Regions from separate parts of the Kocuria sp. cx-455 genome, predicted to be linked through region 4. Evidence: riboswitches for the same ligand, from Rfam matches in the RefSeq annotation. Region 4 holds a riboswitch; each other region holds the start of a gene.
The links. Region 4 has a riboswitch for S-adenosylmethionine ahead of AC3ENJ_RS05150 (hypothetical protein). Riboswitches for the same ligand answer to the same signal wherever they lie in the genome.
Positions count from the first base shown of each region.

Region 1: it holds a riboswitch for S-adenosylmethionine, as region 4 does, so the genes downstream of both, AC3ENJ_RS04425 (bifunctional o-acetylhomoserine/o-acetylserine sulfhydrylase) here and AC3ENJ_RS05150 (hypothetical protein) in region 4, are expected to answer to the same signal.
Region 2: it holds a riboswitch for S-adenosylmethionine, as region 4 does, so the genes downstream of both, AC3ENJ_RS11015 (methylenetetrahydrofolate reductase) here and AC3ENJ_RS05150 (hypothetical protein) in region 4, are expected to answer to the same signal.
Region 3: it holds a riboswitch for S-adenosylmethionine, as region 4 does, so the genes downstream of both, AC3ENJ_RS06370 (OsmC family protein) here and AC3ENJ_RS05150 (hypothetical protein) in region 4, are expected to answer to the same signal.

Region 1 covers NZ_JBYIPM010000002.1:118,061-125,722, forward strand. The annotation lists gene AC3ENJ_RS04415 (SGNH/GDSL hydrolase family protein) at 66-947, shown strand; gene metX (homoserine O-acetyltransferase MetX) at 944-2,119, opposite strand; gene AC3ENJ_RS04425 (bifunctional o-acetylhomoserine/o-acetylserine sulfhydrylase) at 2,116-3,510, opposite strand; SAM riboswitch class IV at 3,589-3,707, opposite strand; gene AC3ENJ_RS04430 (VOC family protein) at 3,823-4,461, shown strand; gene AC3ENJ_RS04435 (CPBP family intramembrane glutamic endopeptidase) at 4,530-5,315, opposite strand; gene AC3ENJ_RS04440 (S9 family peptidase) at 5,342-7,573, shown strand; gene AC3ENJ_RS04445 (NAD(P)/FAD-dependent oxidoreductase) at 7,563-7,662, opposite strand, start outside.
Region 2 covers NZ_JBYIPM010000007.1:2,945-10,606, reverse strand. The annotation lists gene AC3ENJ_RS11030 (polyprenyl synthetase family protein) at 1-589, opposite strand, end outside; gene AC3ENJ_RS11025 (MarR family winged helix-turn-helix transcriptional regulator) at 586-1,113, opposite strand; gene AC3ENJ_RS11020 (fructosamine kinase family protein) at 1,219-2,079, opposite strand; SAM riboswitch class IV at 2,227-2,344, shown strand; gene AC3ENJ_RS11015 (methylenetetrahydrofolate reductase) at 2,387-3,382, shown strand; gene metE (5-methyltetrahydropteroyltriglutamate--homocysteine S-methyltransferase) at 3,512-5,923, shown strand; gene AC3ENJ_RS11005 (aminotransferase class I/II-fold pyridoxal phosphate-dependent enzyme) at 5,920-7,269, shown strand; gene AC3ENJ_RS11000 (cystathionine gamma-synthase) at 7,256-7,662, shown strand, end outside.
Region 3 covers NZ_JBYIPM010000003.1:177,173-184,834, reverse strand. The annotation lists gene AC3ENJ_RS06385 (ApeA N-terminal domain 1-containing protein) at 1-779, opposite strand, end outside; gene AC3ENJ_RS06380 (type I restriction-modification system subunit M N-terminal domain-containing protein) at 776-1,546, opposite strand; gene AC3ENJ_RS06375 (ATP-binding protein) at 1,741-2,898, shown strand; SAM riboswitch class IV at 3,024-3,139, shown strand; gene AC3ENJ_RS06370 (OsmC family protein) at 3,176-3,715, shown strand; gene argE (acetylornithine deacetylase) at 3,791-4,966, shown strand; gene AC3ENJ_RS06360 (MFS transporter) at 5,016-6,338, shown strand; gene AC3ENJ_RS06355 (ribbon-helix-helix protein, CopG family) at 6,424-6,681, shown strand; gene AC3ENJ_RS06350 (dihydrofolate reductase family protein) at 6,883-7,473, shown strand; gene AC3ENJ_RS06345 (SCO4225 family membrane protein) at 7,490-7,662, opposite strand, start outside.
Region 4 covers NZ_JBYIPM010000002.1:286,745-294,406, forward strand. The annotation lists gene AC3ENJ_RS05140 (cell division protein PerM) at 1-773, opposite strand, end outside; gene AC3ENJ_RS05145 (glycosyltransferase family 4 protein) at 1,018-2,172, shown strand; SAM riboswitch class IV at 2,269-2,410, shown strand; gene AC3ENJ_RS05150 (hypothetical protein) at 2,431-2,727, shown strand; gene AC3ENJ_RS05155 (hypothetical protein) at 2,831-5,968, opposite strand; gene AC3ENJ_RS05160 (DEAD/DEAH box helicase) at 6,057-7,662, shown strand, end outside.

The DNA.
Region 1 (7,662 bases), 170 kb from region 4:
ACACGATCGCACGCCCCCGCACTCCACCCGTGCGTCGGCCCGCGGTCAGTGGTAGAACAGCGCGTATGACATTGCCCGACATTCCCCCTGAACACCACGCTCATGACCATCAGGAGCTACCCGCTCCCCCGACACACCCCTGGCACCGCATGGTGTCCATCGGCGATTCCTTCACCGAGGGCGTGGGCGACCCCGATGAGAACGCGCCCGGCGGTCACCGCGGGTGGGCGGACCGCGTGGCCGAGGAGTTGGACCGGCTCACCGATGACTTCGCCTACGCCAATCTCGCCATCCGAGGCCGCCTCTACCAGCCCATCATTGACGAACAGCTCGAACCGGCCCTTGCCCTGCATCCGGATCTCCTCACCATCAGCGCCGGCGGCAACGACATGTTGCGACCCGGCGCCGATCCCGATGCCATTGCCTTGAAACTGGACGGCGTGATTGCTCGGATTGCGCAGACGGGCGCCACGGTGGTCATGTTTGACGGCCCCGATGTGGGCAACACCCCGGTGCTACGCAGCATCCGGGGTCGGGTGGCCATCTGGAACGAGAACGTGCGCGTGATCGCCGCCCGCCACGGCGCCGTCATGACGAACCTGTGGGGCCTTCATGAACTGGCCGATCCGCTGATGTGGGCACCCGACCGGCTGCACTTTTCACCCCTGGGTCATCAGCGCATTGCCGTGGAGGTGCTGGACTGTCTGGGCATCGAGCACGGACTGGTCCCCGATGTCCGGCAGGCACAGCCCGCGCGAACCAAGCGGGAAGCCCGCAGGGACGATCTCGTATGGGCGCGCAAGCACTTTGCCCCGTGGGTTGCCCGCCGCATCACCAGGCGCAGCTCCGGGGACTTCGTCACCGCCAAACGCCCGCAATTCGGCCGAGCGGTCATCCCGGGCGCGGGTGAGCATGCGAACGCCCCGGAACCAACTCCCGAGGTCTAGTCCCGCAGCACTGTCTTCTTCAACAGCAGACCCAGCTGCGGGGCTTCGATCAGGAAGCCGTCGTGGCCGCTGGGCGAGCTGATCATGTGCAGCTGCTGCTCACCCGGTAGGGCCTGCACGATCTCGGCGGATTCGGCGGGAAAGAACAACCGGTCCGAGTCCACGCCGGCCACGAGCCATTCGCACGAGGTGCCGGACAGAACCTCTGTCAGGCTGCCGCGCCCGCGCGTGACGTCGTGGGACATCAGCGTCTCATTGACGCTCAAATATGCATTTGCATCAAAGCGACCGGCCAGCTTGGACGCCTGGTGATCCAGGTAGCTCTCCACCCGGTAACGGCCGCGCTGCGCGGTGTGGGTTGCGGCCACGTTCTCGTTCGGCTGGGTCTCCCGGCCGAAGCGGTAGTGCAACTCCGCGGCCGATCGGTAGGTGATGTGGGCAATGCGTCGTGCCAGTCCCAAACCGGCTTCCGGAAAGTCGCCGTCGTAGTAGTCGCCACCGCGGAAATTCGGATCCTGCCGGATCGCCAGCGCTTGCGCCTGGCCCCACGCCAACAGTTCCGCGCTGGCGGAGGCGCACGCGGCAACCACACCGCACGCGGCCACCCGCTGCGGGTACATCACAGCCCATTCGAGAGCGCGCGCCCCACCCATGGAACCGCCGATGATCAATCGCCAGCGCTCGATACCCAGGGCATCGGAGAGGACCGCTTCGGCAGTCACGGTGTCCCGCACGGTGATGCGCGGGAAGCGCGACCCCCAGGCCTTCTGCTCCGGGTCCACCTCGGGTGGGGCCTGGGTCGCCGGGCCGGTGCTGCCGTAGCAGCCGCCCAAAATGTTGGCGCACACCACAAAGTACTTGTCCGTGTCGATGGCCGCCCCGGGTCCCACCAGGCCGTCCCACCAGCCGCCCGCCTCGGCGGCCACGCGTTCCACCTCGGGTGCGTGATCGCGTGATTGTCCCCGTGCCACGTGGGAATCCCCGGTCAGGGCGTGCTCGATGAGCACCGCGTTGGACGCGTCCTCGTTGAGCCGCCCCCATGTTTCGTAGGCCAGTCGCGCACGCGGGAGGCGGTAGCCGGATTCCAGGGTCAGGGGACCCACGTTGATGTAACCCATCACGCCGTCCTCGCGGACGAGCGAGTCGGTGGTTCCGCCTCCCACAATGGTCACGCCCGCGTTCCTCCCACTCTGGATGCGGCCGACGACGGCGCCCCTGCGCCGCCCAGTGCGGCCACGGCCTCGAAACCTGACTCCAGGTCCGCCAGGATGTCGTCGATGTTCTCCAACCCCACGGACAGTCGGACGAACCCGGGTTCGATGCCGGTGGCCCGCTGTTCGTCGTCGGTCAGCTGCGAGTGGGTGGTGGAGGCCGGGTGGATCACCAGGGAGCGGGCATCGCCGATGTTGGCCACGTTGGAATGCAGGCTCAGGGCGTCCACGAACGCCGTTCCCGCCTCGCGACCGCCGTCGAGCACGAAACCGAGCACGGACCCGGCACCCTTGGGCGCGTACTTCTCAGCGCGTTCATGCCACGGGGACGACGTGAGGCCGGCGTAGGAGACCGCGCGAACGTCGTCGCGCGCGTCGAGCCACTCGGCCACCCTCTGGGCGTTCGCCACGTGGCGGTCCATGCGCAGGGACAATGTCTCGATGCCCTGCTCGATGAGGAACGCGTTGAAAGGGGAGATCGAGGAACCCAGATCGCGCAGCAGTTGCACACGCGCCTTGAGGATGAAGGACAGGTTCACACCGAAATTGCCGTCCTTGCCGAGCGCCTGGGCGTACACCAGGCCGTTGTAGGACTCGTCCGGTTCGTTGAAGGCGGGGAAGCGCTGCGGATCCTGCCCGAAATCGAAGTTGCCGGCGTCCACGATCATGCCGCCGATGGACGTGCCGTGTCCGCCCATGAACTTGGTGGCGGAATGAACCACGATGTCCGCGCCCCATTCGATGGGTCGAATCAAGTACGGCGTGGCAATCGTGTTGTCCACGATCAGCGGCACACCGGACTCATGGGCCACCGCGGCAACCGCTTGGATGTCCAGCACGTCATTACGAGGATTGGGAATGGTTTCCCCGAAGAACGCCACCGTATTGGGTCTGACCGCGGCGCGCCATGCCTCGGGATCGTCCGGGTCCGACACGAACGTGGTCTCCACGCCCATCTTGGGCAGGGTGTGGCGCAGCAGGTTGTAGGTGCCGCCGTACATGGACGGACTGGCCACCACATGGGTTCCGGCACCGCCCAGGTTGAGGATCGCAAAGGTGGACGCCGCTTGACCCGAGCTGAGCATCAGCGCGCCCACCCCGCCCTCCAGGGACGCCACGCGGTTCTCGACCACTTCGGTCGTGGGGTTGGTCAGGCGCGTGTAAATGGGTCCCAGTTCGGCCAGGGCAAAGCGCTTGGCCGCGGTCTCCGCGTCCGGGAACACGTACGAGGTTGTCTGGTGGATGGGTAAGGCCCGCGATCCCGTGGTGGGATCGGGTTCCTGTCCCGCGTGGATCTGACGGGTTTCGAAAGCCCAGTTCCGGGGCTCGGACGGGGTGGCTGCGGGGCTCATGCCGCACTCCCTTTCTCGGGGTCAGGGGCCCGGTGATCGATCCGCAGCACGGCGCCCGTGCGGCGATCGGGCACCTGTGACCCGCGCTTGCCGCCATCGAGTTGTTCCGATGCGGCCCGGTCCTCACCCAGGGCACCCCACCGCGGAGGGAGGGTTGCCGGTCAGCTAGCTGGGGCTTGTCGCTGACTCTCGTGACCTGCCCTTCATTCTCCGGAGCCGGTACCTCGGACGTCAAGCTGAGTTACCCGCATCACACGGACATGTTTTATGTCCCGATTTGGTGACCACCCCGCGCGGTGCCACCATGACAGCATGAAACTGGATCATGTCTCTTTCGCAGCTCAATCCGATGGCCTTGAAGCCACCACGGAACGGATTGCCGATCAGCTAGGGATCGAGCCGGTCAAGGGCGGGATCCACCCGCGCTTCGGCACGCGGAACATGATCCTGCCGCTCACAGACCACCAGTACGTGGAGGTCGTCGAGGTGCTGGAGCACCCCGCCGCGGAGAAGGCCCCGTTCGGTCAGGCCGTGCGCGCCCGCTCCGAGGCCGGAGGCGGCTGGCTCGGCTGGGTGGTTGAGGTACCGGACCTGGCCCCGTACGAGGACAAGCTCGGTCGCCCCTCCGTTCCGGGCTCCCGGCTGTTCCCGGACGGCCGCCAGTTGGAGTGGCACCAGATCGGGGTCAAGGGTCTGATCGCCGATCCTCAGTTGCCGTTCATGGTCCACTTTGATTCCGAGCCGGACATGCACCCCTCCCAAGCACAGCTCACGGACGTCCGGTTGGCCGGCATGGAGATCGCCGGTTCTCCCGAGCGCGTCACCGAATGGCTGGGTGGGCCTGTCGAGGACGTCCTGGCAGCCCTGGACGTCACCTGGTGCTCGCCCAACGGCACCCCCGGTGTCATGGAGGTTTCCTTCGCCACCCCGGACGGCCTGGTCACGATCTGACTTCTCCCGCCGACGCCGCTGCCGCGACCTTTCGCTCGAGAGGGCCGCGGCAGCGGCGGCGTCGTCGATCAGCGCGCGAGCAGTTGGGGGAGCAAAAAACCGGTGATGTCCAGTAGCGCGTGGGCGATGAGCAAAGGCGCGAGTCGACCGTAGCGGCGGTAAACCCACACGAACACCAGACCCATGACCATGTTGCCCAGCGCGGGTCCGAAGCCTTGGTACAGGTGGTAGCTGCCGCGGAAGAGGGACGTGGCCACCGCGATCGTGACCCACGACCAGCCGATGCGCCGCAACCGATCGCACAGGAACGCGACCACGATGATTTCCTCGACCACACTGTGGCGCAGTGCGGACAGGATCAGCACGGGCACCGTCCACCAGTGCTCGTCCAGGGCCGATGTGGTGATGGCCGCCGTGACCCCCAGTGCCCTGCCCACCTGATAGAGGCCCACGGTCCCCAAACCCATGGCCAGGAACAACCCGGCTCCCCAGGCCGCGTCCCACCACGGGCGGCGACCGTCCACGCCGATCCGCCGCAGCACGGCTGCAATACCGGGTAGCGAACCGGCCAGCAGGTAGAGGGCGAGCGCCACGGGCACCAGGGCGAAGCCAATGCTCGCAAGTTGCCGAAGCAGGTCGATGGCCGGAACCGGGCTCAAGACCCGATTCAAAGTCGCCTCGGCATCCGAGAGCGGGCCCCGCGAGAGCGTCTCCGCCAGGTTCAATGCGGCGTACACCGCGGAAGACCCCAATGACACCCCCAGGACCAGCACTATGTGGAACCACAGCTCGGAGCGGGCGGGGCCGTCACGGGCGGGTCGTGGCTGCGGGGAATCGGTCAACACGAACACCATTGTGCCGTGCTCCCTAGACTGGGGTCATGAGTTCCGAGATGCCCGCATACCCCGTAGCCGTTCGACGCACCGTTCACCGCAGTTTCCATGATCATGTGTTCGAGGATCACTTCGAGTGGCTGCGGGACAAGGACTCGGATGACGTGCGGGCTCACCTGAACCGTGAGAACGACTACGCGGAGGCCGTGACGGCGCACCTGCAACCGTTGCGCGAGGACATTTACCGTGAAATCAAGGACCGCACGCAGGAAACCGACATGTCCGTCCCCTCCCGCAATGGAGCCTGGTGGTATTTCGCCCGCACCGTCGAGGGTGGGGCGCATCAGGTCTTCTGCAGGTTCCCCGCATCCGAGATCAGCGACTCAGAAGACGCCTGGACTCCCCCCACGGTGGAACCCGGTGTCACGTTGCCCGGCGAACAAACGCTGCTGGACGCGAACGCCGCCTCCGAGGGCCATGAGTTCTATGGCCTGGGCGCGTTCAGTGTCTCCGAGGACGGAACCCATCTGGCCTGGTCCGAGGACACCGCCGGAGACGAGCGGTTCACGGTGTACGTCAAGGATCTGGCCACCGGACAGTTGCTGCCCGACCGGATCGAGCAAACTTCCTACGGTGCTTTCCTGACCCCCGATGCGTCGCAGCTGATCTACACGGTGGTCGATGATTCGTGGCGGCCCTGGCGCGTGTACCGTCACGTGATCGGTACCGCCTCCGAGCAGGACGAACTGTTGTACCAGGAGGACGATCCCGGCCTGTGGCTGGGCGTGGAACTGTCCGCGGACAAGAAGTGGCTCATGGTGGTCTCCGCGTGCTCGGAGTACTGCGAGTACCGCATTCGCCCCGTCGCCGCGCCGCACCATGAGTGGCTCACCCTGATTCCGGAAAGTGACCGCGTGCTGTACTCGGCCGAACCCATCACCGTGGCCGGCACCGACTACGTGCTACTCACGCACGACTACCAGGCGCCGAACTCCCGCGTCAGTCTCATGCCGTTGTCCCAAGCCGGTTCGAGTATCGCCGATGTCGATCTCGTGGACGTGGTCCCCGTGAGCGAAGAAGCCCGGATCGAGGTGTGTGAGCCCACGGCCACGCATTTGGTGGTGTCCCTGCGTGCCGAAACGACCCCGCGGGTGCGGCTCATTCCGCGCGCGGGCCTCGAATCCCTCATGGCCGGCACCGCCGGCGCGCAGGGTCTGGCCGGTACGGAGCCGGACTTCGACGAGGAGCTTTTCACCGCTTCGCTCGTCTCCGCCCGCTATGAGAACCCCGTGGTCCGGGTGTCCTACACGTCCTTCGTGACGCCCCCGCGGATTTACGACATCCCCACGGCCGGGCCTGGACACCACGGTGCGGACGAGTTGGGTGTGGGTGAGCCCATCCTGCGCCGCGAAGCCACGGTGCTCGGTGGGTACGACCGTACCGATTACACGGTGGAGCGCGATTGGGCCGTGGCCGATGACGGGACACGCATCCCCATCTCCCTGGTGCGGCGCGCGGACCTGGACACCACCGTCCCGGCTCCCGTGATCCAGTACGCCTACGGCTCCTACGAGTCCAGCACCGATCCGGGGTTCTCGATCTCCCGTCTGTCGCTGCTCGACCGCGGTGTGGTGTGGGCCGTGGCCCACGTGCGCGGCGGCGGCGAGCTGGGCCGCTCCTGGTACGACCACGGTAAGAAGCTCACCAAAAAAAACACCTTCACCGATTACGTGGCGGTCACCCGCCACCTCGCCGAACGGCAGGACGTCGACGCCGCTCGCATTGCGGTTCTCGGCGGTTCCGCGGGCGGGTTGCTCGTGGGCGCGGTGCTGAACCTGGCTCCGGACCTGTACTGCGGTGCGTTGGCCGCGGTGCCGTTCGTGGATCCGCTGACGTCCATGTTGATGCCGGAACTTCCCCTCACGGCCCTGGAATGGGAGGAATGGGGCAACCCCGTGGCGGACCGGCAGGTCTACGACTACATGCGCTCCTACTCCCCCTACGAGAACCTCCGCGCTGCCGACTACCCGCCTATTTTGGCGGTGACGAGCCTCAACGACACCCGGGTGCTCTACGTTGAACCGGCCAAGTGGGTGGCCGCGCTGCGCGAACACGCCGAACACCCGGAGACCGTGCTGCTGCGCTGTGAAATGGCCGGCGGCCACGGTGGTGCCTCCGGTCGCTACTCGCAGTGGAAGGACACCGCGTGGGAGTACGCGTGGCTGGCCGAGACATTGGGTGTTGCGGGCCAGCCGGTTTCCCCGGCGGTCAGCCGGTGACCGGCTGAGGTCGCAGAGCGGCGGCGGATTCAGCACTGAGCCAGTCCCCGATCCGCCCGTCCACCAGCACGTCCGTTGCGGCGCGAGCC
Region 2 (7,662 bases), on a different contig from region 4:
CCACTGCGGACACGGCTCGTGAGCGCACCGGATCGGTGGTGCACGTGGTGGCCAGTTGGAGGGCTCCGGCCAGCAGCAGGTCACCGCCGATGATCGCGACCGCCTCACCCAAGTGCTGGGCTTCCTCCGACGGCGCCCCCACACTGTGCGCGTCCCTGCGGTAGAGCTCCCCCACCGTGGGCCGCCCGCGACGCACGGGATCGCGGTCGACCACATCGTCGTGCACCAGAAGCGCGGCATGCAGTAGCTCGAAGGACGCCGCCAGGCGGACACACTCGGGATCGGGGGCGATGCGGGCGTCGCCAGACATCTCGGGATCGGGGCGCCCATCGAAAGCCCGCCAGGCCAGGCGTGTCAGACGCGGTCGCAGCAATTTTCCGCCCGTGACCTGCTCACGAATCCGCGAGCGCAATACCGGAAACCCGGGGCTGCATCGAATCGTGCCCCTGAGGCCGTCGAAATAGGCGTCCAGTTCTTCCGTCACCGCCACGCAGAAGTCGTCCCACCCGGGATCGGAGGTGGCAACCGCCCCGCCGCGCAGTGGCACGGGAAAAGGCTGATGGGTTTCGGTCAACCGTGAAGAGCTCATGCGCGCTCCTCCCCGGTTGCCAGGGGTTCCCCGGGATCCGCCGGTTGCGCGGCCCGGGTGGGTCGATCCCGGAGTTCGTCGCGGTAGCTCTCCATACTGGCCGCGGTTCCCGTGAGAAAAGACAGGACCGCGGCACGCCCGCGCTCATCGAGCTTCTCCAGTTCTTCCTCGACCATGCTCATCATGGGGTACACGTGCTCCATGGTCGTGGCGCGGGACGCGTCCACCGCCCGAATGATCATGCGGCGGCGGTCATCGGGATGGGGCTCACGCACCGCGTGCCCCGCCCGAACCAATCGATCCACCACTGCCGTGGCCGCCGCACTGGTGATGTGAAGCGCGCGAGCCAGCTCGGTGGGGCCCATGGGGTGGCGCATCAAGATGGCCATCGCGTGATAGTCGGTCTCCTTGAGACCCATGATCCTGCGAACCTGATAGCCGATGTCGTCATTGACGCGCACCACGCGGCGCAGCTCGCGGCTTTGAGGGCTGACGACATCGGGTCTGAACCGCGACTCAGCCATCAAGAACCTCGAAATTCTAGGAATTAGAAAAGTTGATCACCATGATGCTTGAAAAGCCTGTGAACTGTCCAACGCGACAAGGCGTGTCTGACTGGTGGTTCCACCTCAGCGCACCCGTTGCAGAGCATCCAGCACGGCGTTCCCGTAGCCGCCACCAAAACGGATCGCGTGCACCAGTAACGGCGGCACCTGGTACCACGGGACACGTTCGCGCCAACCGTCGGCCAGGGGGTAGACCTCGTCGTAGGCGGTGAAGCACGCTTCACCGAACCCGCCGAACAGCAGCATCATGGCCACGTCGTATTCACGATGCCCGTAGAACGAGGACGGGTCGATCAGCCAGTTGCGGCCGTTGGCATCGATCACCCTGTTACCGGCCCACAGGTCACCGTGCAGCAGACTGGGCGGCTCGACCGGCCCGGCCAGTTCGGCCGCACGGGGCGCCAGTTCAGCCAACAGGTCCGACGCCGCAGGGTCCAGTTTTCCCGTGTCGACCGCCGTGCGTAGCAACGGTTCGATCCTGCGATGCAAGAGAAAATCGGCCCAGTCGTCGGTGGGTGAGAGATCCACCGGGAACGAGCCGATACGCTGCGGCAGCTGGGGGTCCAGGGCGCCGAAGTGGGGCGCATCCGCGCGGTGGATCCAGGCCAGGCCGCTGCCGCATTCGGCTTCGGTCGTGGACCCGCCCGCGCCGTTGGATTCGTCGATCCATTCCAGGACCAGACCCTGATCGCTCACGCGGAACACGCGGGGGACGGACACCTCCGCCGGTGCCGCCGCGCGGAGCGCTTCCAGGCCGGCCGCCTCCAACTCGAGCACACCGGCCGGCGCGTCGAGCATGGTTTTGGCGAACAACGGCCCGTCAGGGGTGTCCAGGCGATACGCGGCGGCCGTGTCCCCACCGCTCAGCGATCGCACTCCCGTGACGTCAAGGTCGGCAACGAGGTCTTCGGGCAACTGGTCCATGGTTCTTCTTTACACCATCCCCGCGACATGCGCAGGGCCCCCTGCCACACCGACGACCCGCGCTCACGGGACCACACGATGGAGTCCACGCGTTCCGGGGTGTGATGTGCACCGCCCAAACCTTGTGCTAGTGTCTTCCGCAACAAGGATCAAGAGTCCCGGTGTGAAGCTCTGGCTAACCGGGCGGCAACCCTCCAGCACGTAGCGGGGTGCCCCAGATGAGGATCCGGCCGCCGCGCAACCGCACGGCGAGCAAGTACGGCGCACGGAGCAACCTCCGGCGTCAAGAACCGCCGGAGGTATTTTTATGCCCGCCCTGTCCACACCCCGGGTCTCCACGCAGACCGTCGCCACCGGCCCGCCCACGGGAACCTCGTGGTTGGTGCGCAGACCGCGCCGCGAATCCCTGATCTCGTTCGAGGTGTTCCCGCCGCACCCCGCCCGCGATCCCGCGGCCGTGTGGCGCAACATTGACGCCATGGCCGCTGCCGGTCCGGATTTCTTCTCCGTGACCCACGGTCACTCCGGCGCCAACGGGGTGTCCCGCGAAACCCTGCGGCACCTTCTGAAGCAGACCAAGACCCCCGCGGTGGCCCACTTGACGTGCGGTGGCACCGACCGCGCCGGCCTGGAACGCGCCGTGACGGATTTGCTCGACGACGGCGTGCGCGACCTTCTCGCCCTGCGTGGCGATCCACCCGTGGGTGGTGGCGAGTGGACCACCCACCCGGGTGGCTTCGATCGGGCATCGCAGCTGGTCGAGCTGATCCGCGAGGTCGAGGAACGCATGTTCGGGGCGTGCGAGCGCCCCGGTAAGCGCCCCGTCTCGGTGTCCGTGGCCTGCTACCCCGTGCCCGCCAAGGGCCGAGATTTCGAAGCGGACCTGGCGGCACTGTGGGACAAGCAGCGGGCCGGAGCCGACTACGCCATCACCCAGGTCCTTTACGACGCCCAGGACTATGTGCGGTTCCTGGAACGGGCGCGCTCGGAAGGTATCCACATCCCGATCGTCGCCGGGCTGGTGCCCCTGACGGACATCAAGCGTTTGGGTCGGATGGCCGAGCTGACCGGTGTGCCGATCCCGGAGCGGATCACCGCCTTCCTGAACACCGACGATCCGGCCGAGCTGCGTCGCCGGGGCATCGCGGCAACGCTAACCCTGATCGACGAGCTACTGGACTTCGGTTGCCCGGGCCTTCACTTATTCACGTTCAACCGGCCGGACGCCCCGCTGGCCATTCTCGACCACCTCCGGGTGCGCGACGCCGCCCGCAAGTTCCGCGGGAGCACCTCCGCGGCCTGACCACAGCCCAGCTGCGGTGTCCCCGCAGCCACAGCAACACCGCGCCACCCTACCGACAGAACCCTCTCGCTACGGTCCCAGCGACCGTGGCTTCCCACAACACACCCTTTTACTTCAGGAGCACCCCCAATGACTGCCATTTCCAAGACCTCGTTCCCCGCCGCGACCATCCTGGGATACCCCCGGATCGGCCCCGACCGCGAGCTCAAGAAGGCCCTGGAGGCCTACTGGTCCGAGCCCACGGAGAACCCCGCGCAGACCGTCCTGGACACCCTCACCCAGCTGCGCGAGCGCACCGTGGGCCGCCTCCGGGACCTGGGCCTCAGCGAGCCCTCCGCCGTCCCGTCCGACACCTTCGCCGTGGACCAGACGCTGGACACCGCCCTGGCGCTGGGTGCGGTTCCGGCCCGGTTCCGCGCGGACGGTTTCCGCCCCGCCGCTCCGGACACCCCGCAGGGCATTGAGTTGATCACCGCTTTGTCCCGGGGAACCGATCACCTGGAGCCGTTGGAAATGACCAAGTGGTTCGACACCAATTACCACTACTACGTTCCCGAGATCGGCCCGGACACGCCGCTCTCCGCCCACCCGGAAAGCTTGATCGAACGTTTCGTGACCAGCCGTGACACCACCGGTGCGATCACCCGCCCCGTGCTGGTGGGCCCCGTGACACTGTTGCTGCTGGCCCGCCCGGAAGCCACGGACGCGCCGGGTACCCAGCCCATCGATCGGCTCGATGACGTGGTGGATCTATACATCCAGCTGCTCACCGCGCTCAAGGACGCGGGTGTCCCGTGGGTCGAATTGGACGAGCACGCCCTGGCCGCCGAGGGCTGGGACGTTCCCCACGACACCATCATCGACGCCCTGACCAGGGCCTACACCCGCCTGAGCTTCCCCTCCACCCGCCCCCACATCTTGGTCGCCGTGGGGTACGGGGACGCGGGAGAGGCCGCCCAGCTCGCCCTTGCCGCCACCGATATCGAGGCCCTCGCCCTCGACCTCGACCGCGGCAATGAACCCGGTGAGGCCGCGCTCGAGGCGTGGGGTGAGCGCCCGCTCGTGGCGGGCGTCGTCGGCGGCCGTACGGTGTGGCGCACCGATCTGGAGAAGGCCTCGGAAACCCTGTGCCGGCTCAAGGACACCGCGCGCGGCCCCGTGGGAGTGGGCACCGCGACCCCGCTGCTGCACGTCCCGCACGATGTGGAGCGGGAGACCGCCCTGGATCCGGACATCAAGGAATGGGTTGCGTTCGCGGATCAGAAGGTCGCCGAAGTCGTTACGCTGTCCCGCGGGCTGAGCGACGGCTGGTCCACGGTGGCCGCCGAACTCGGCGAGGACGCGCAGATCCGCTCCCGCCGAGCCGCGCACCCGGCCACGCACCGCCAGGAGGTTCGCGCCCGCACCGCGGCCGTGCAGCAGCGGGACCGCGAGCGCGCGTCGGCCGATGAGCGCCGCACCGCTCAGGCCCAGCGCCTGAACCTACCGCCGCTGCCCACCACGACCATTGGTTCGTTCCCCCAGACCCCCGGCATCCGCACCACGCGCGCCGATTTCCGCGCCGGCCGCATCGACCAGGCCGAGTACACGGAGAAGATCCGGGCCGAGATCGCACAGACCGTGCGCACGCAGGAAGAGCTCGGCCTGGACGTGCTGGTGCACGGTGAACCCGAGCGCAATGACATGGTGCAGTACTTCGCCGAGGGTCTCGACGGATTCGTCACCACCCAGCACGGGTGGGTGCAGTCCTACGGTTCGCGCTGCACGCGCCCGTCCATCCTGTTCGGTGATGTCTCCCGCCCGGCGCCCATCACGGTGGACTGGACCGGTTACGCGGCATCGCGGACGGACCGCCCGGTCAAGGGCATGCTGACCGGCCCGGTCACCATTCTGGCCTGGTCGTTCGTGCGCGACGACGCTCCGGCCCGCGAGGTCGCCGACCAGGTGGCCCTGGCACTGCGCGACGAGATCTCGGACCTCGAGGCCGCCGGAACGGCCATCATCCAGGTGGACGAACCCGCGCTGCGCGAGCTGCTGCCGCTCCAGCTGGCCGACCGCCCCGATTACCTGGACTGGTCCGTGGGATCGTTCCGCCTGGCCACCGGCGGCGCGGGGACCGCAACCCAGATCCACACCCACCTGTGCTATTCCGAGTTCGAGACCGTGCTGGACGCCATCGACGGCCTGGACGCGGATGTCACCACGCTGGAGGCCTCGCGCTCCGGTTCGGGCATTGTGGACGGACTGGCCGCGGGCAACTTCCCGCGTGACGTGGGCCCCGGCGTGTGGGACATTCACTCCCCGCGCGTGCCCACCTTCGACGAGGTCGCGCAGCGCGTGCGCCACGCCGCCGAGGTCATCGGCGCGGAGCGCGTGTGGGTTAACCCCGACTGCGGTTTGAAGACCCGCGGTTGGCCCGAGACCCGGGCAACCCTCGATCGCCTCGTGGCCGCCGCCGTCACCGTCCGTGCGGAATTGGCCAACGACGACGCCGACCCTGCGGACATCACCGCTCGCGCGGCGGAAGGGAGCCTCCTGTGACCGAGCACGTCAACGCCCCCTTGGGCGCCCCCATTGTGACGCCCATCCACCACAGCGCCGCGTACGCGTTCGCCACCCTGGCCGACGCTCGGGCGGTCTTCGCGCAGCGCGCCTCCGGCTACACGTACGCCCGCACCGGCAACCCGAACGTCACCGCGTTGGAATCCGCGGTGACCAAGCTGGAACGCGCCGAGTGCGCCGTGGCCACGTCATCCGGGCAGGCCGCGGTGACCCTGGCGTTGCTCGCGCTGACGGGACCGGTCAACGGGCACGTGGTGGCATCCTCCCATCTGTACGGCGGCACCGTGGATCTGCTCACGGACACCCTGGCCGAGACCGGGTTGACCGTGACGTTCGCCGATCCGCGTCGCCCCGAGCAATGGGAGGCCGCGGTGACCCCGGAGACCCGCGTGTTCTTCCTGGAGTCGATCGCCAACCCGCTCGCGGATCTCCCGGAGCTGGCGGCGATCGCGGACATCGCCCACCGCAACGGTGCCGTGGTGATCGTGGACAACACCGTGGCCACCCCGCACCTGTTCACCCCCGGCGAGCACGGGGCGGACCTGGTGGTCCACTCGGCCACCAAGTACCTCTCCGGTCACGGCGGTCCCCTGGGCGGTGTGCTGGTGGACACCGGCACCTTCGACCCCACCGAGAACCCGGAGCGTTGGCCGTGGCTGACCACATCACAACCGCGTTGGGGGGGCCGCTCCCCCGTGGAAGTCTACGGCGCCAAGCGTGCGCTGTTGGGCGTGGCCCGCTGCAAATACCTCAATGACCTGGGCCCGTGCATGAGCGCCATGACGGCCCACGAGATCCTGCAGGGAATCTCCACGCTGGGAGTGCGCGTGGAGCGCCAATCGGCCACGGCGGCGTCGTTGGCGGCAACCCTGAACCGGCACCCGGCCGTGGCCCGTGTGCACCACCCGCATTTCGGCGGCACACGGCAGGAAGAACTGTACGAGCAGGGCGGCTACCGGGGCGCCGGCGGGGTGTTCTCGATCGACCTCAACGGCACCCCCGAGCAGGTCGAACACGTGGTCGATTCCCTGCGCCTGATCAAGCTCGCCGCCAACATCGGCGACGTGCGCACCCTGGTGGCTCACCCCGCGAGCATGACGCACTGCCGCCTGACCCCCGAGCAGTTCCGGGCCAGCGGCATCACCGAGCAGACCCTGCGCTTCACCGTGGGTCTCGAGGACGTCGCGGACATCACCGCGGACCTGTTCCAGGCGCTGTCCGTGATCGCGGACGCCACCGAGGCGCCGGCACCGCGGGAACGCCACCCCCACACCGCCCGCGCCACCGCCCACCAGCAGAAGGACTCTTTCCATGACCATCACTGATTTCTCGCTGCCCGGCCTGGCCACGCGCGCCATTCACGCCGGCCAGGAACCGGATCCGACCACCGGTGCCGTGGTACCGCCGATCTACCAGACCTCCACGTTCGTGCAGGACGGCGTCAACGAGTTCCGCACCGGCGGCTACGAGTACAGCCGAGGTTCCAACCCCACGCGCAGCGGTTTCGAGGAACAGCTCGCCGCGGTGGAGCGCGGCACCCTAGCGTTCGCGTTCGCCTCCGGCATGGCCGCCGAGGATGCCCTCTTGCGCGCCGTCCTCACGCCCGGCGACCACATCGTGTTGGCCGCGGACGTGTACGGCGGCACCTTCCGCTTGGTCGATCAGGTGCTCTCCAAGTGGGGTGTCACGCACAGCTTTGTGCCGTCCGCGTCCGCGGA
Region 3 (7,662 bases), on a different contig from region 4:
ACACCGGTCTCTGTCCTGCGGACTGCGTTCGTTTCGTGGCGTCGCTCCTCAATGGAGTCAGCTACCATCCAGCCATCGACTTCCAGGGAAATGCCAGCAACGTCAGCAACGCGGAGCCGGTATCGGTCGATGACAGCTGGCCCGGTGCGGATGAGGGCGAAGAACTGCTTGAGGGGAATAACGATGTTCTCAGTAACGTCCTCGCAAGTCATAGGTTCGGCCGCTACCCATTCCAGTTGAGCAGTCCTTTTCGTAGCCGTCAGACCCATCTCGACAGTGTGCTCCGCCCGGAATTTCAACCGCAAGCTACCAAGCTGGGCCCCTTCTAGAGAGGTCAAGGCAATAGCTGGAACTTCCGGCTGTTTGCCGGGGCCTTCGAGGCATGGTTCCACCGAGGGAGGGGGTACTTGTGCCCAGGTATCCAGGCCGGTGAGGTGAACAAACGCGTGTGTTACACGACTTTGTTCGGTAAGCCAGTGCCCGTACACGATCCAACTGGCTTGCAGGGTTTGCCCGGTAAGATCTACACTGCAGGCATTGAAAACTCCTGGCTGGGATTCCGAATCGATTACCGCGTCGAAAAGCGTGATAAACGGTTGTCCAGCGACCAGCGCACCGTGGATGATGGGGATACGCGGTGCAGAAAAAAGGCCCAGCTGCCCTAACAGAATCAAAATAGGTTTGTGGTTGTGAACGCACAACAGCCCGGCTACGGTGTCGTCGGGGCGTTCAGGGAGCCAGAAATCACCTAGCCATTCATTATCACCGAGATGCTTCATTTCCTATCCCTCCACAATATATAGTGACTGTCCGCCCCTTCGGGAAGATGCCCTTTGATTACACCATTGATCGGTGGATTGAGTCTTAGTGCGGTGTTCCATGAGGGCATCGACTTGCGCGCAAAGGCCGGACCGTAGACGTCGCGGCCGATGCCGGGGGTGGTGAGCTCCTCGTCGTCGTGGAGCAGCAGCGTGACCATGAGGTCGATGACCTCGCGCGGGGTGAAGTGCTCACCGGCGGTCTCGTTGGAGGCCTCCGCGAATTTGCGGATCAGTTCCTCGAAGATATGGCCCATCTGCTCATTGGACACCGCGTCCGGGTGCAGGTTGGCCTTGGTGAAGTGCTGCAGGATTTGGAGCAGGAGGTCATGGTGGGCGAGGCCGGAGATGGTCTGCTCGAACTCGTACTTCTGGAAGATCTCCCGCACGTTCTCGGAGAACGCGTTGACGTAGTCGCGCAGGTTCTCCTCGAGGTTGTCCGGGTCCCCCTGCAAGGTCTTGAGCGTGTGTCGCGAGCGGTTGAAGAAGTTATAGGTGTGCTCGTTGCCGGCCTGCTTGGTGCGGTTGCGGATCATCGCCAGGGGCGGCTCGGTGTCCACGTAGGTGGGGCCGATGGCCTCCAGCACGTCCTCCTTGGTGGGGGTGAGCACTGCGTCCAGGCGGAACAGGACGGTGAACGGCAGGATCACATCGCCGTACTGGTGCTGCTTGTAGGTGCCGCGCAGGATGTCCGCGGCACCCCAAATGAAGGAGGCGTGGTTGAACACGGGAGTGGGTGCCTTACTCGTGGGGTCGGGGGTCTCGTAGGCAGTCTACGAGGGGGACCGCTTCGCGCCCGGAACTGAACCAGATGCGGCTCCAGCATCCCTGCCCGCGAGTTCTAGCGAAGTCTAGGGGAGTATAGCAAAACGCTATACTCCCCTAGACTTCGCTATCCCCCGGGAGGGCCTTAATGGATCCTGTGCGCAACCCCTACTCCCCAGGAGCCGGTCGCAAGCCGTCTGCCCTGGTCGGACGCAACGATGTCATCGATGCCTGGAGCGTTTCCCTGCAACGAGCTGAACGAGGCAAGACGGATCAGCCGATAATTCTCTATGGCCTACGCGGAGTCGGGAAGACAGTTCTCCTGTCGCGGCTGCGCCGAGATGCCGAGACGCGGGATTGGATCACCGTTCAGCTCGAAGCTGGTTCTGGTCGCGCTCTGCGCGAGATGGTGGGCGAAGGGCTGTACGGCCCCCTGTCGGACCTGGCGCGACCGTCTGCGGGGAAGAGGCTCCTTCGCGCCCTGAAGACTGCTCTCTCATTCAAGGCTTCGTACGACACCACAGGCACTTGGAACTTCGGTGTCGACCTGAGCGGCGCTACTGGTGGCGCCGCAGACAGCGGCTTTCTGCTGACTGATCTGGGCAAACTGGTCCGCGATGTCTCCTTGGCTGCCAGTGAAGACGGGGTAAGTCTGGCGTTGCTCATCGATGAGGCTCAAGACCTCAGCTCCGAGGAGATCCAGACCCTTGCGGCCGTCATGCAGTCCGCTGCGACCGACGACCTGCCGGTACTGTTCGCTCTGGCGGGTCTACCCAGCCTGCCCCAGACCCTGGCGGAGGCGAAATCGTACTCGGAGCGTTTCCGTTACAGCGTGATCAAGAAACTCGACAGCGACGGTGCCCGCGAGGCCATCCTCAAACCCGCTCGCAAGGAAGGTGTTGACTGGAGTGCCGATGCTCTTGATTACGTCGTCACGACGTCAGGTCGCTACCCGTACTTCATCCAACAGTTCGGTCAGGAGACATGGAACGCAGCGACCGGGGCCGCGATCGAGTTCGAAGACGCTCGGATGGGGGTAGCTGTCGGCCAGGGACAACTGGACAACGGCTTCTTCCGCGCCCGGTGGGACCGGACAACCGCGGCGGAGAAGCAGTACCTGCGGGCCATGTGCCCTGAAGGAGACGACGGGGTCGGATCAGGCGAAGTTGCTAACCGGCTGAAGCGGAAAGGCAGGAGCCTGGGACCGACCCGTGCAAATCTGATCAGCAAGGGGCTGATCTACGCACCGGACCACGGGGTCGTCGCCTTCACAGTCCCCGGGATGGCGGGATTCATCTCCCGCCAGCACGATTGATCGACATCTTCTGCGAGGGCTTCACGCCCGGTCCAGCACTATGCGTTGTCGGCGGTGCCCCAGAAGTCCTCCCGTTACGCTCCGTTGCGCATCCCGACCTCCCGATCTGGCAAGATCGCCTGCGGAATCAAGGGCTCCAACCCCTGGCCCTGGCTGGTTGGACGGCAACCCTCGTCGCTTTAGCGGGGCGCCCCAGGTGACGATTCGACGCCGGCCCGGCCGGGCGGCGTAAGTAAGGCGCTCCGCCCCGGCGTGCGCCGAGAGGAAGGACTCCGTCATGACCGAAACAGCTCTGCGTGACCTCGCCCAGGATCGTGCCGACCGTCTGGACGAGGCGGGTACCGCCTGGTCCGGCACCATCGCCAAGAGCCCCGCCAGCGCCAAGCTGACGTTCAAGATCACGGGCGAGGGCACCGGCCCGGTGGCCACGCGCATCACTGCAGGCAAGCACGAGTTCTCCGTGGACGAGCCCGCGGCCCTGGCCGGCGAGGACACCGCCGCCAGCCCCGTCGAGTACGCCCTGGGCGCGCTGATCTCCTGCCAGGTGGTGGTCTACCGGCTCTACGCCCACCAGCTGGGCATCCGCTTCGACGGGATCGACATCGGCGCCGAGGGCGACCTGGACGTCCGCGGCCTGTTCGGCGCGGACGAGACCGTCCGCCCGGGCTTCAGCGAGGTCCGGTTGACTGTGTCCATCACGGGCCCGGAGTCGCAAAAGCGCTACGAGGAGCTCGGGCGCACCGTGGAGGCCCGCTGCCCGGTGCAGGACATCTTCGCCAACCACACCCCCGTCACCGCCCGGGTCGTCAAGAGGTAGCCGCCGGCGCGGGCCGGTGAGCGGGCCCGGGCGGAGGGTTGACCGGCCGCTGGTGCCTACGCCTAGAGTCTGCTCATGACTTCCTCTCTTGACTGGATCGGCCGCCTCGTCTCCTTCGATACCACCTCGCGCAACTCCAACGTGGAGCTCATCGAGTGGGTGGCGGAAAAGCTGCGGCGCGCCGGCGTCGAACCGCTGGTCCTGCCCGAGGAAGACGCCGCCGGGGTGCGTAAGGCCAACCTCTTCGCAACCATCCCGGCCCGCGACGGCAGCACCGAGGGCGGCGTGGTGCTTTCCGGGCACACCGACGTGGTGCCCGTGGACGGGCAGGACTGGCACAGTGACCCGTTCACCACCGAGCAGCGGGACGGCCGGCTCTACGGCCGGGGCACCACGGACATGAAGGGCTTCCTGGGCGTGGTCCTCAGCAGGCTGCCGCGGATGCTCGAGGCGGAGCTGGCCGAGCCCCTGCACCTGGCCCTCTCCTACGACGAGGAGGTCGGCCTGCTCGGAGCGCAGCAGATGATCGGCCGTCTGGGGGAGCGGGGCATCCGGCCGTGGTGCTGCATCGTGGGCGAGCCCACCGGCATGCGGGTGGTGCGTGGACACAAGTCCATCAACTTGTTCGAGGCCCGCTTCCACGGGGTGGCGGCCCACTCCTCCCTCACCCCGAACGGGGTCAACGCCATCCACTACGCGGGGCGGTTTACTGAGTTCTACCGGAAATTGGCGACGGACTGGCGGGAGAACGGCCCCTTCGACGATGCCTACCCCGTGCCGTTCACCACCGGCGGGGTGAACCAAATCGCGGGCGGCATCGCGAACAATACTGTCCCGGACGCGTGCACTGCCGAATTCGAGTTCCGGGCGCTGGGCACCGTCGATCCCGGGCCGGTCGTCGAGAAGATCCGCGGCTTCCTCTTCGATGAACTAGAGCCCGAGATGCGCGCGGAGAACCCCGCGGCCCGCATAGAGCTGGCCGTCAAGGCCCAGGGCCCCGGCCTGGAGACCGCCGCGGATGCCGACGTCGTGCGGCTGGCCCGGGACTGCGGCGGGCTGCCCTCGGATGAGAAGGTCACCTACGGTACCGAGGCAGGCCTGTTCCACGGGGCCGGGATCGAGACCGTGGTGTGCGGCCCCGGGAACATTGCGGTGGCCCACACCGCGAACGAGTATGTGGAACTGGAGCAGCTGCAGGCCTGCGAGGCCTTTGTAAACGCCTTGATCGACCGGCTCGACGCCGCGTCGTGACGCACCGTCTCGGCATTCTCGTCCGGACCCGAACAGATGGAGAAACAGCATGAGCACGGCTGCAGAAAACCCGGGCGCGAGAACGCACGGAACGCCCGTCACGGCGCAGGACCGCTCGCGAGCGCGGCGGGCCGTGGTGGCGTCGTCCATCGGGAATGCCCTGGAGTGGTTCGACGTGATCGTCTACTCGTCGTTCGCCGTGGTGATCTCCGCGCTGTTCTTCGAGCCCGCGGGCAGTGAAGGCGGTCAGGTCCTCGGCATCCTGCTGACTTTCGGCACCTTTGGCGTGTCCTACCTGATCCGCCCGCTGGGGGCCATGGTGCTGGGCTCCTACGCAGACCGACACGGGCGCAAGGGCGCGCTGACGTTGACCATTCTGCTGATGATGCTGGGCACGCTGATCATGGCCACCGCTCCCACCACGGCCGTCCTGGGCCCGGCGGCGGCCCTGGTGATCCTGGTGGCCCGGCTCATCCAGGGTTTCTCCGCCGGTGGCGAGTTCGGCACGGCCACGGCGTTCCTGATCGAGAACGCCCCGGATCGCAAGGCGTTCTACGGCAGCTGGCAGGTGGCCACCCAGGGCGTGGCCATGTTCCTGGCCTCCGGCTTCGGCTTCACCCTCAACACCTTCCTGAGCCATGAAGCGCTCTACAGCTGGGGTTGGCGCGTGCCGTTCTTCGTTGGCCTGCTCATCGGCCCGGTGGGCCTGTATATCCGGCTGAGGATGGAGGAGACCCCGGACTTCCAGCAGGCCCGGGGTGAGCAGGTGAAGTCACCCCTGGGCGCCACCCTCATTCATGCGGCACCGAGGTGGCTGACCTCCGCGGCGGTCGTGGGCCTGGCATCGGTGTCGGTCTACCTCATCCTGTTCATGCCCACCTACGCCGTGCAGAACCTGCACCTGCCCGGGTACGCCGGATACCTGGGCGGCATCATCTCCGGGATCGTCACCCTGATCGGGGCGCCCCTGGTGGGCAAGCTCGCGGACCGGGTGGGGCCCGCACGGGTGATGACGGTCGCGGCGGTAGCCGCCGTCGTGGTGGCCTACCCGCTGTTCGTGATCTTGGTGGCCTCCCCAGGCGTAGGGATGCTGACCGCGGTGCAGGTGGTCCTGGGTGCGCTGATGGCGCTGTACTTCGGCCCGCTGCCGGCGCTGCTGTCGGAGATGTTCCCCACCAACATCCGCACCACCGGCATGTCGATCGCCTACAACGTGGGCGTGACGCTGTTCGGGGGCTTTGCCCCGCTCGTGTTGGCGTGGCTGGTGAACTCTACGGGCTCGCTACTGGCCCCCAGCTATTACTACATCGCCATCGCACTGATCTCGCTGCTGGGCCTGGTGGTGACGCGGACGAAGTTCGGCAAGCGCTGAGCCGGCCGGGCATGCGCGCGGGCCACCCGTTCAACGGTGCCGAGTGGCAGACTCGGACCCTGATTTACGTACTACAATATTTAGTATGAGAATGATCAACGGCCGCCCTGTTGGAGACGAGCAGATTCAGACCTGGGCTGACGAGGCCGAGGCCGGCTACGACGTGGAGGAGATGCGTCGTCGGGGACGACCACTGGTGCTGGGCAAGACCGCCGGTAGCGTGGTTCAGTTCCGCATGGATCAAGAACTGTTGGAATTGTTGGCACGGAAGGCCCAAGACCAGCACATGAACCGCTCGGAGGCTCTACGCGCCGCAGTACGCGCCTGGGTCGATGCTGCCTGAATAGCATGGAGATCCACGCGATGAAGGCACGGAAAAAGTATTACGAGCTTCTTCGGACTCCCGGAAGCTGCTCCTGAACCCGGCGGGGCCTAAGGTGGCCGGCCCCACGGGAACACACGTTGCGGTGGATCAGACTACTGCCCGCCCGGCGGAAAACACAGTAATCTATTCGAACATCAACCCCCGCGGAGAGAGGCCACCATGCGCCGGCTACTGCTCACCGAGAACATCACCGTTGACGGACGCATCGAGATGCTTGACGACTGGTTCGACCCCTCACCCCAGGGTGATGTCGGTGACCTCCAGGAAGAACTGGACCGCCAGGGCGCGTCCTCGGACGCGGTGTTGCTGGGGCGGCAGACGTTCGAGGACTTTCGCGGCTACTGGCCCCACCACACGGACGAATCGGCCGGCGCCTACCTCGACCAGGTGCAGAAGTACGTGGTCTCTTCGTCGATGACCGATCCACGGTGGCGCAACTCGACCGTTCTCTCCGGCGACCCGGTGGAGGAAGTGCGCCGTCTCAAGACCACCGCCGGCGGTGACATCGTACTGACCGGCAGCATCACCCTGACACATGAGGTGATCGCCGCCGGACTCGTCGACGAGATCCGGCTGTTCGTGTACCCGGCCGTCCAGGGGCGCGGGAAGGGGCTCGTCGCCGAGAACAGCTCGTTGCCGGGTCTTGAACTGATCGGCACGCGAACCTTCCGCTCCGGCGTGGTACTGCTCCGCTACACCGTCACCGCGGGCGGAGGTTCCCGGGAATCGAGCACGGAATCCGGCCGCTGACCCTGAATGCACCCACTCACGCCGCCGCGGCCTTCGGCGCCACCCGACGCCGCCCCCGCAGCACCACATACAGCACGAACGCCTGCACGAGCCCGGAAAGTACGAGTACGAACACGGCCGCGCCGGGGCCGAAGGCGTCGAAGGGGCCCGTGACGGGAAGCAGGAGCAGCGACGTCGGCGCCGTCAGCG
Region 4 (7,662 bases):
CACGCGGCGGACCACACGATCATGTTGGGCAGATAGCCGAACTGCAGCGCCGTGAGGGCGGTGTCACCGGCGGCGCCCGTGCCCAACCGCTGGTACACGGCAATGATCCGGTCCCAATTCCACACCAGCGTCACCGCGGTGACCAACGCACCCGCGGCGATCATGGCCACGGCGGACAAGAACCCCGCGCGTACCACGGCCCAGAGGTAGGAACCCGCCCACCTGGAGTACTGGCTGGTGCGCTGGATCCACGATGCGGCGTCGGCACCCAGGATCGCGGCCAATGAGCGCGATACGCTCCACCCCCCAACCAAAGTCCCCAGGCCCGCGGGAATCAAGGGGAACACCGCACCGGCCGGCACGCTGACCGAGACGTACTCGGTGCTACTCACGAGCGCCACGAGCGCTCCGATCAGCGCGTAGCTGACCATGCCGGCACAGAAGGGGATGAGGAACTGACCGCGCCAGCACGCGCGCGCAATCCTCCTCCCCGCGATGACCGACAGGGCGAACGGTATGAGGGTGAGGCCCAGGGGGACCAGGGTGAGAGTTCCACCCCCGGAGGACAGGTCGATGCCCTGGATCGCCGCCATGGTCAACGGCGTACAGTGCGCCACCAGCCACACCTGACCCGCAAGCTGAAGTCCGCCCAACACACCTAACGAATCGAACCCGCCGGCCAGCCACACCGCTGCCATCACCAGCCCGGTGAGTAACAAGCTCACGGCCGCCACGGCAATGAGTTCAACCACTCCTTGCAACCACAGGGGCATGGGGAATCCGCCCTCACGGCCGCCCCGGGGAGAACCGGGCGAGGGCGGTGCGGCGGGTGAATCTCCGGGGTCATTGTTTCGACGGCGCTGCGACCGCTCGCGAACCCCGGACAGGGTGCTGGAAAAGGTGGGGAAGTTCATCGCCCCCCATCTTTCCACGTCCCCACCGGAGTTGGCCCAGACTTCACCGACAGGTCACCGGGGCTTGGACGTCCGGTGACCCGACCGGGCCATCGTGTTAACCGTGAAAATCGCAGTGGTTGCCGAACAATTCCTCCCCCACGTCAACGGCGTAACGCATTCCGTGGTGCGAGTCCTGGACTACCTTCGGGCGCAAGGCCACGAAGCCATGGTCATTGCCCCGTCCTACGACAAGTTCAGCACGTTGGGTTCCGTGGCCACCCTCGACGGTGTCAGGGTCCAACGCATTGCATCCATTCCGCTTGCCGGATACCCGGACGTGCGGGTGGCCAGCTGCACTGTGGCCCGCATGCAACGAATCCTGACCCGTTTCCAACCGGACGTCGTTCACGTTGCCTCACCCTTCGTCCTGGGGTGGCAGGCCATTCAAGCCGCCAAGAACCTGGGATTACCGTGCGCCGCCGTGTACCAGACGGACATCCCCGGATACGCGGCGCGGTACGGCGCGCCCGTTCTGGAAAACGTGTTGTGGAGCCATGTGCGAAACATGCATAATTCCTCGACCGTGACCCTGGCACCGTCAACGGCCGCCATTTCGCAGCTGCATGCCCACGGTGTGCAGCGCGTGCGCATGTGGCGGCGCGGGGTGGACACTCGCCGGTTCGATCCCGCCCGCCGCGATCAGGACTGGCGCGAACGCGTGGGCGGCGGGCGCAAGCTCGTGGGCTACGTGGGTCGTCTGGCACCCGAGAAGCAGGTTCAGGACCTCGTGGTGCTGGACTCGCTGCCCGACACCCGGTTGGTGATCATCGGGTCGGGACCGGAGAAGGAGATGTTGCGCCTCATGCTTCCCAACGCGTACTTCGCGGGCTTCCTGGACGGTGACGCACTGGCCACCGCCATGGCCTCCCTGGACGTGTTCGTCCACTCCGGTGAACACGAGACCTTCTGCCAGACGATCCAGGAAGCCATGGCCAGCGCGGTTCCCGTGGTGGCGGTGGGTCGAGGAGGGCCCGTGGACCTTGTCGATTCATCCCGCAACGGTTGGCTGTACAAGCCCGGCGACACCGAGATGCTCCGCGCTCGCGTGGTGGATCTCGTGGGTGACAACGCTAAACGCGCCGCCTTCTCCCGCACCGCGTACGACTCCGTGCAGACCCGCACGTGGACCGCCGTGTGTGATCAGCTCATGGATCACTATGCACGGGCACGAACCATTGCCTCGCGCGCGCGCAGGTTGTCCACAACATCGCCGTGATCCGTGGTGCACAAACGATTCGTTGGTTAACTTTTGGTGACGTTATGTGACATTCCCTGGTTTACCACGCCGTCGACCCGCTACGCTCGAATCCAGCTTCACGAGATGCGCTCTGGCGCGCGGTGTTAACACCGCGCGCCCGTTGGGCTCCAACCCGGCGCGCGCCAACCCTCGGTTCAGGGGTGGTTTGGATGACGAAGCGGCTGTGGCGCAACCGCGTGCGCAGCAAGAGCCTTTCTGTATGAAAGCACAACACTGATGAAGAACATTCAACAACTACGCGCAACGACCGAGTCCTCTCGAGAACAATGGGTTGACGTCACCGTCGACATCGACCCCGACCACCACGTGGTGCGTCTCACGGACTCCAATGGGGACGTTCATGAATACCTGAGCGGCAACGTTCGCGCCCTGGTTCACGCAACCGCCCACAATCGCGGCCGCGCCCAGTGGTGCGAGAAGTACCGTCAGCTCCTGGTTCCCGGAGCGTCCAACGTTTCCGGCGGTGTTCCGTTCTACAAATTGGAACCGAAACCGGTGGCGCTCAGCGCCTGATCGGGACCGAACGTGCTGAGGCCCCGCACCATTGGATGGTGCGGGGCCTCAGTCGTGTATTCACACCGTGCCTAGTGCGCGGGCGAATCATGATCAACGATTCTCAGGCCAGCAGTTTGGCCACCAATGCGCTCGCGAACTCCTCGGAGATGTCCCCGTAGTTCAAGGAGAAGTCCTCGTCCACCTTGGTCGGCAGCAGACCGGAACACAGCACCGCGGCCCGGCCGTAAAGCCCCGGCAACTCCGCGCCGATCGGCACGGACACCAACTGCAGCTCCGAATCGTAACTGACCAACGGTGCCCCGTTGTCCCGAGCGGCCAGGTGCTTACCCAGTGCGGAGGACACCGGGCGGGCGTGGCCCGAAGCGACGTCGGCCTCGGTGCGGAACGCGTAACGGGTGCGATGGTGGTGATTGATGCGGAACAGCCCCGCCTGGTTACGGTCCTCCGTGGCCTCCCATGTGGCGTCTTCGGGAACGAAGTGCTCGGCCACGCCGTTGTACTGCATCTCGATCAGCGGCAACGATTCCACGACCGAAGACAGGGGTGGCAATGTGTCGAGCATGACGGGTCCCGCCTCGTAAACCACATCGCACGCGCCATGGGGAAGCTCGTCACGCAGAGCATCCAGGTCCACGTCCTGCAACAGCGTGGTTGCGTGGTCCTCGGGCGAGAGCACCACGACCTCCGCGCCCAGCGATTCCGCGATGCCCGTCACCGTTTCCTCCTGCTCCGCACGCCAGCCGCCGGTGAGCAACACGGAACCATCCACCAACTGTGTCAGCGCGGGTGAGCACACCTGCCAGCGACGTACGGTCCAGCTGCCGTCGCGAATGACTTCCAGGAAACCCAGGGCCTGTAAATGCCCCACGAACCATTCTTCGAAGCGTTCGGAATCCTCGGCCTGGCGGGCGACGATCGACAGGCTCCCCCGTTTGCCGCCACCCAAAAACGTCAGCGCGTCCTTTAACGGTGCCCAGGACCCGGGATAGTCGCCGTAGTCGGGACCGATGAACTGCAAGGACTCCACCGAACCGGTCTGACCGACCGCGGACAGCTTGGTGAGCCGCCCGGGGTAGCGCTTGGTGAGCCCGCAACGGCGGCAGCGTCCGAAGATCCACGGCGCCTTGGCCTTGGGGTCCATGGGCGGCAGGATCACCTTGTGCTTGCCGGTGCTCAGGCACGATGGCCCCTCGGGTGCGGGAAGTTCATTGCTGCGCTCGGGGTGCATCAGACCCTCGGCCGAATGCCAGCCCGCGATCCCGGGGACCGTCACGTGCGGTGCGTCCGGCGCCAGTTCCACCGAGTCCATGTTGTCAAAGGAACCCTGCACGTATTCATCCGGCAGCTCGTCCAGGGTGGTCGAGGTGACGGGCCACAACGGCTCCTGCGCCACGTGCACCATTTCACCCTCGTAGCCCAGCGAGCGCTGAGTGATGTAGAAGGAGCTGTCACGGACGCGGAATTCCAGGCGCTGTTTGACGGTGCGCCCAGCCTTGAGCACCAGCGTGTAGTCGCTGGGCTTGAGCGTCTTGTTGTCCCGGATCAGGTCCGAGCCCTCCAAGCTCACCTGGAAAGGTGGCACTCGAGGGGCCGACAGTTTGGTGGACATCAGCTTGAACGAGTGCGGGTTCCGCCATTCGCATTCCAGCGACAGCGGATCATCGGAGTCCGAGGTGACCGTGATCTGCGGTGGCCGCAACGCCGAGAATCGTCTCACATCTCCCGGGATGCGCAGGCCACCGGACAGCGTGACGGCCGGCACCAGGCGGGGCACCAGCCCGGCGAAGTTGTCGTTGGCAGTGAGCATCGGGTCACCGGCGCGCAGCACCTGGACATCGTCGAACAGCACCCAGTCCTCGGGCAGTCCGTTCTCCCCCGGGCCCACAATGCGGTAGTCCGGTGAGGCCGAGTCATCAAGGATGGCGGTGATCTGCTCGACCCATTCTGGTTTGTTCTGCACCAAGATCCGTGACGGCCACGCGGCAGGGATGTGATCCACCGAGATGAACGTGTCCGAGTAGGCGTCCTTGGCGAACACCACGACCGGCCGCGGGTTCCGGGTGATGGCGGTGTCACCGTTGCTGAGCGTGAGTTCACCGGACAATAACGTCTCGTTGGACATACGCGAGTTGTAGGCGGAGATCCCCAAGTACGCGTCACCGATGTAGGACAAGAACATGGTGCGCGGCCCGGCCTCGGTGGCCAATTCCACTTCACGCCCGGAAATCATCCGCTTGGGCACCACGAATCCGAGCTCGAAGATCGGGTTGCCCACGTAATCGGTTCCGTCAGTCATGGACAGGCTGACACTGCGGGGGCCCAGGTGTCGCGAAGCTCGTCGCTCCGTGGCAACCGCCGCGGCGGCGTCGTCGTCGCGGGAGGATTCCCACGCGCCCAGCTGAGCCAACGCGACCTGGAGGCCGGCGTCGCGAGTGAGCGGGTTGGACCAGATGCGACGCATGCCCTTGGAAACGTCCGTGTCCGCGATGTCGAGCCAGAAATCCACGTAGATTCCCAGTTCCTGGGCGCTCATTCCCTGGGCCGTGGTCAGCTCGAGGTCCTCGAACATGCGGTGCAGCTGCCGCAGCTCGGCCTCCCCGAACATTGTCTGGGACAGCGCCAGGCCCACGGGCCGATGGTTCACCGCGTGGGCGGAGGGCAGGCCGAACTGCCCGTCGAAGAGTTCCAACCAGTATCGCAGGGCGTCCCAGTACATCTCGGAGTCCTTGCGCACGGCCGTCTCCAGGGCCTTGGCGTTGTCCTGACCGGCTTGCAGTAAAATCGCCAACGGTAGGTAGAACGCCGACACGGATTTGTTTCCCGTGCGGGCCGCGAGCGCGGACATGTGCCGCCCGGCCAGGGAGAACAGGGCCAACAATGCCACCACGGGCGGCGGCCCGATCCTGTTGAGGTCGTTGAGCTGACGCCTGGAAGCCCGGTACCAGGCTTCCGTCAGCTTGTTGAAGGCGTCGAACATCGAACGGCGAGATCCGTCCGCCACCAACAACGGCGTCACGGAATCGGCCATGGCCCGCAAAGCGGACGGCCCGTCCAAACCGAATTCCGCCCCGATCTTCTCGAGGGTTTTGTCGTCCAGGTCCAGGTGGACCAGTTCACCGGATGCCTGCGTGCCACAGAAAGCCCTGGCCACAGCGTCGTTCCAGCGTAAATACTCAACTTCTTGGGGTCCCGATGCAATGGCGTGGTCTCCCGTGTGGAGCCCGGCGGCGTCTGCCACGAATCCTCCGTCTGCGCCCAGTGGCGCGGTGACAATAAATCCAGTTCACCATGATTATAGGTTTCCGACGCCGCCTCGAGACGCCGGTGTGACAGCCGCCATCACCGCGCGCGCCCTGTGCGTGTCCCCGGAGGGCGGTACGGTAATTGGCATGGATGGTGACGTACGTTTCGCGAGCGCTCGGCCCACTGGGCTCACAACCGACTGGCGCAGTGAACTGTCCCGCATCGTCCCCGGTTCCGATCACGATCGGGTGGTGACGGACCCCGAACACGGCCCACTGGTCGCCTTGGAATTGAACCTGTCCCGGGTGCAGCATCGCGGCCCCCGCGCTTGGCAGCAGGACCACAACGCCGTACCGGTCACATTGACGGCACGCCCGGTGCTTCGCGGCCAACGCTCCGGCTGGATCCATACCGGCATCGACTGGGGCAATTTGGCCAATCATGCCCGCTCCGGGCGGCTCACCGAGGATCAGTTGGATTGGTTCGAGGAGCTGAGAGCGCTGTCCGAATCCCACCGGGGTTCGTACGCCGTGGACCGGCACCAGCTCCACATGGAGCGCTACACCTCTCCCCTGCTGTGGCCCATCCTGAACCGCGCCGAGGTGCTGGGCATTCCTTTGGTCTCGCAGGGCACAGGTCAGCGGGTTGCCGTGGGGCCGGCCGGCAGATTCGAGGTCAGTGTCAGTTCGGATGAGAACGGGGCTCTCAAGCTGTACCCGCACCTGGTCATGGCCGACAGCGAGATCCCACTTCACTGGACCAGGATCATCGGGCAACCGGGCCACGGCCTGTTCTTCCCCGAGGCTCAGCCACGTGAGCTGGAATTGGCCGATGATCTCAACCAGTTCCCATTGCACCTGGTCCCGTTGGCCACGCGGTTGAATCAACAGCAGCGCTCATTCCTGGACCGGGCGGAAGAACTCACCATTCCCCGTGACGGCGTGGACGAGTTCTTCGAACGGTATTTCCCGCGCCTGCATCAAAGCATGGACATCACCGCCACGGACGGTTCCTTGGAGCTGCCCCAGGTGGCGGATCCGGAAATGGTGCTCACGGTCCACCATGACGACCTTACGGAACGGGTGGAGTGGGAATGGGAGTACCAAAAGGGCCGCGAACGCATCCGCCTGCCGTTCCGGCCCTTGAATCCACTGGCCGATGAGCCGGTGAACCGGGAGTCCAGATGGGAGTCCTCCGTGGTGCAGGCGGTGCACCGCAGGATTCCGGAACTGGACTTCAAGCGCAGTTCCTACGCCGCATCCGACGCCCTCCGGTTCATCCGGGTGTGGTTGCCCCTGTTGCGAAAGGTCCCGGATCTGCGCATCGAGGAAACCGGTGGCATCCCCGCGTATCGAGAAGTCACCCGCGCCCCCGAGATCACTGTGTCCACGGCGCCCACCGAACATCGGGATTGGTTCGGGCTGGGTGTCACCATCAGGGTGGGCGAGCACTACGTACCGTTCTCGGACATTTTCCAAGCCCTGGACGTCGGTCAGGACGTCTTGCTCATGCCGGACGGTTCCTATTTCCCCTTGGACCGCCCCGAATTCCTCCGGCTGAAGCAGTTGATCGCCGAGGCTCGCTCACTACAGGAGGACAAGAGTGCGCCCCTGTCCCTCAACCGGTACCAGGCCGGGTTGTGGGAGCAATTCGAGGACATCGCCACGGACACCCACCAGGCCGAACAGT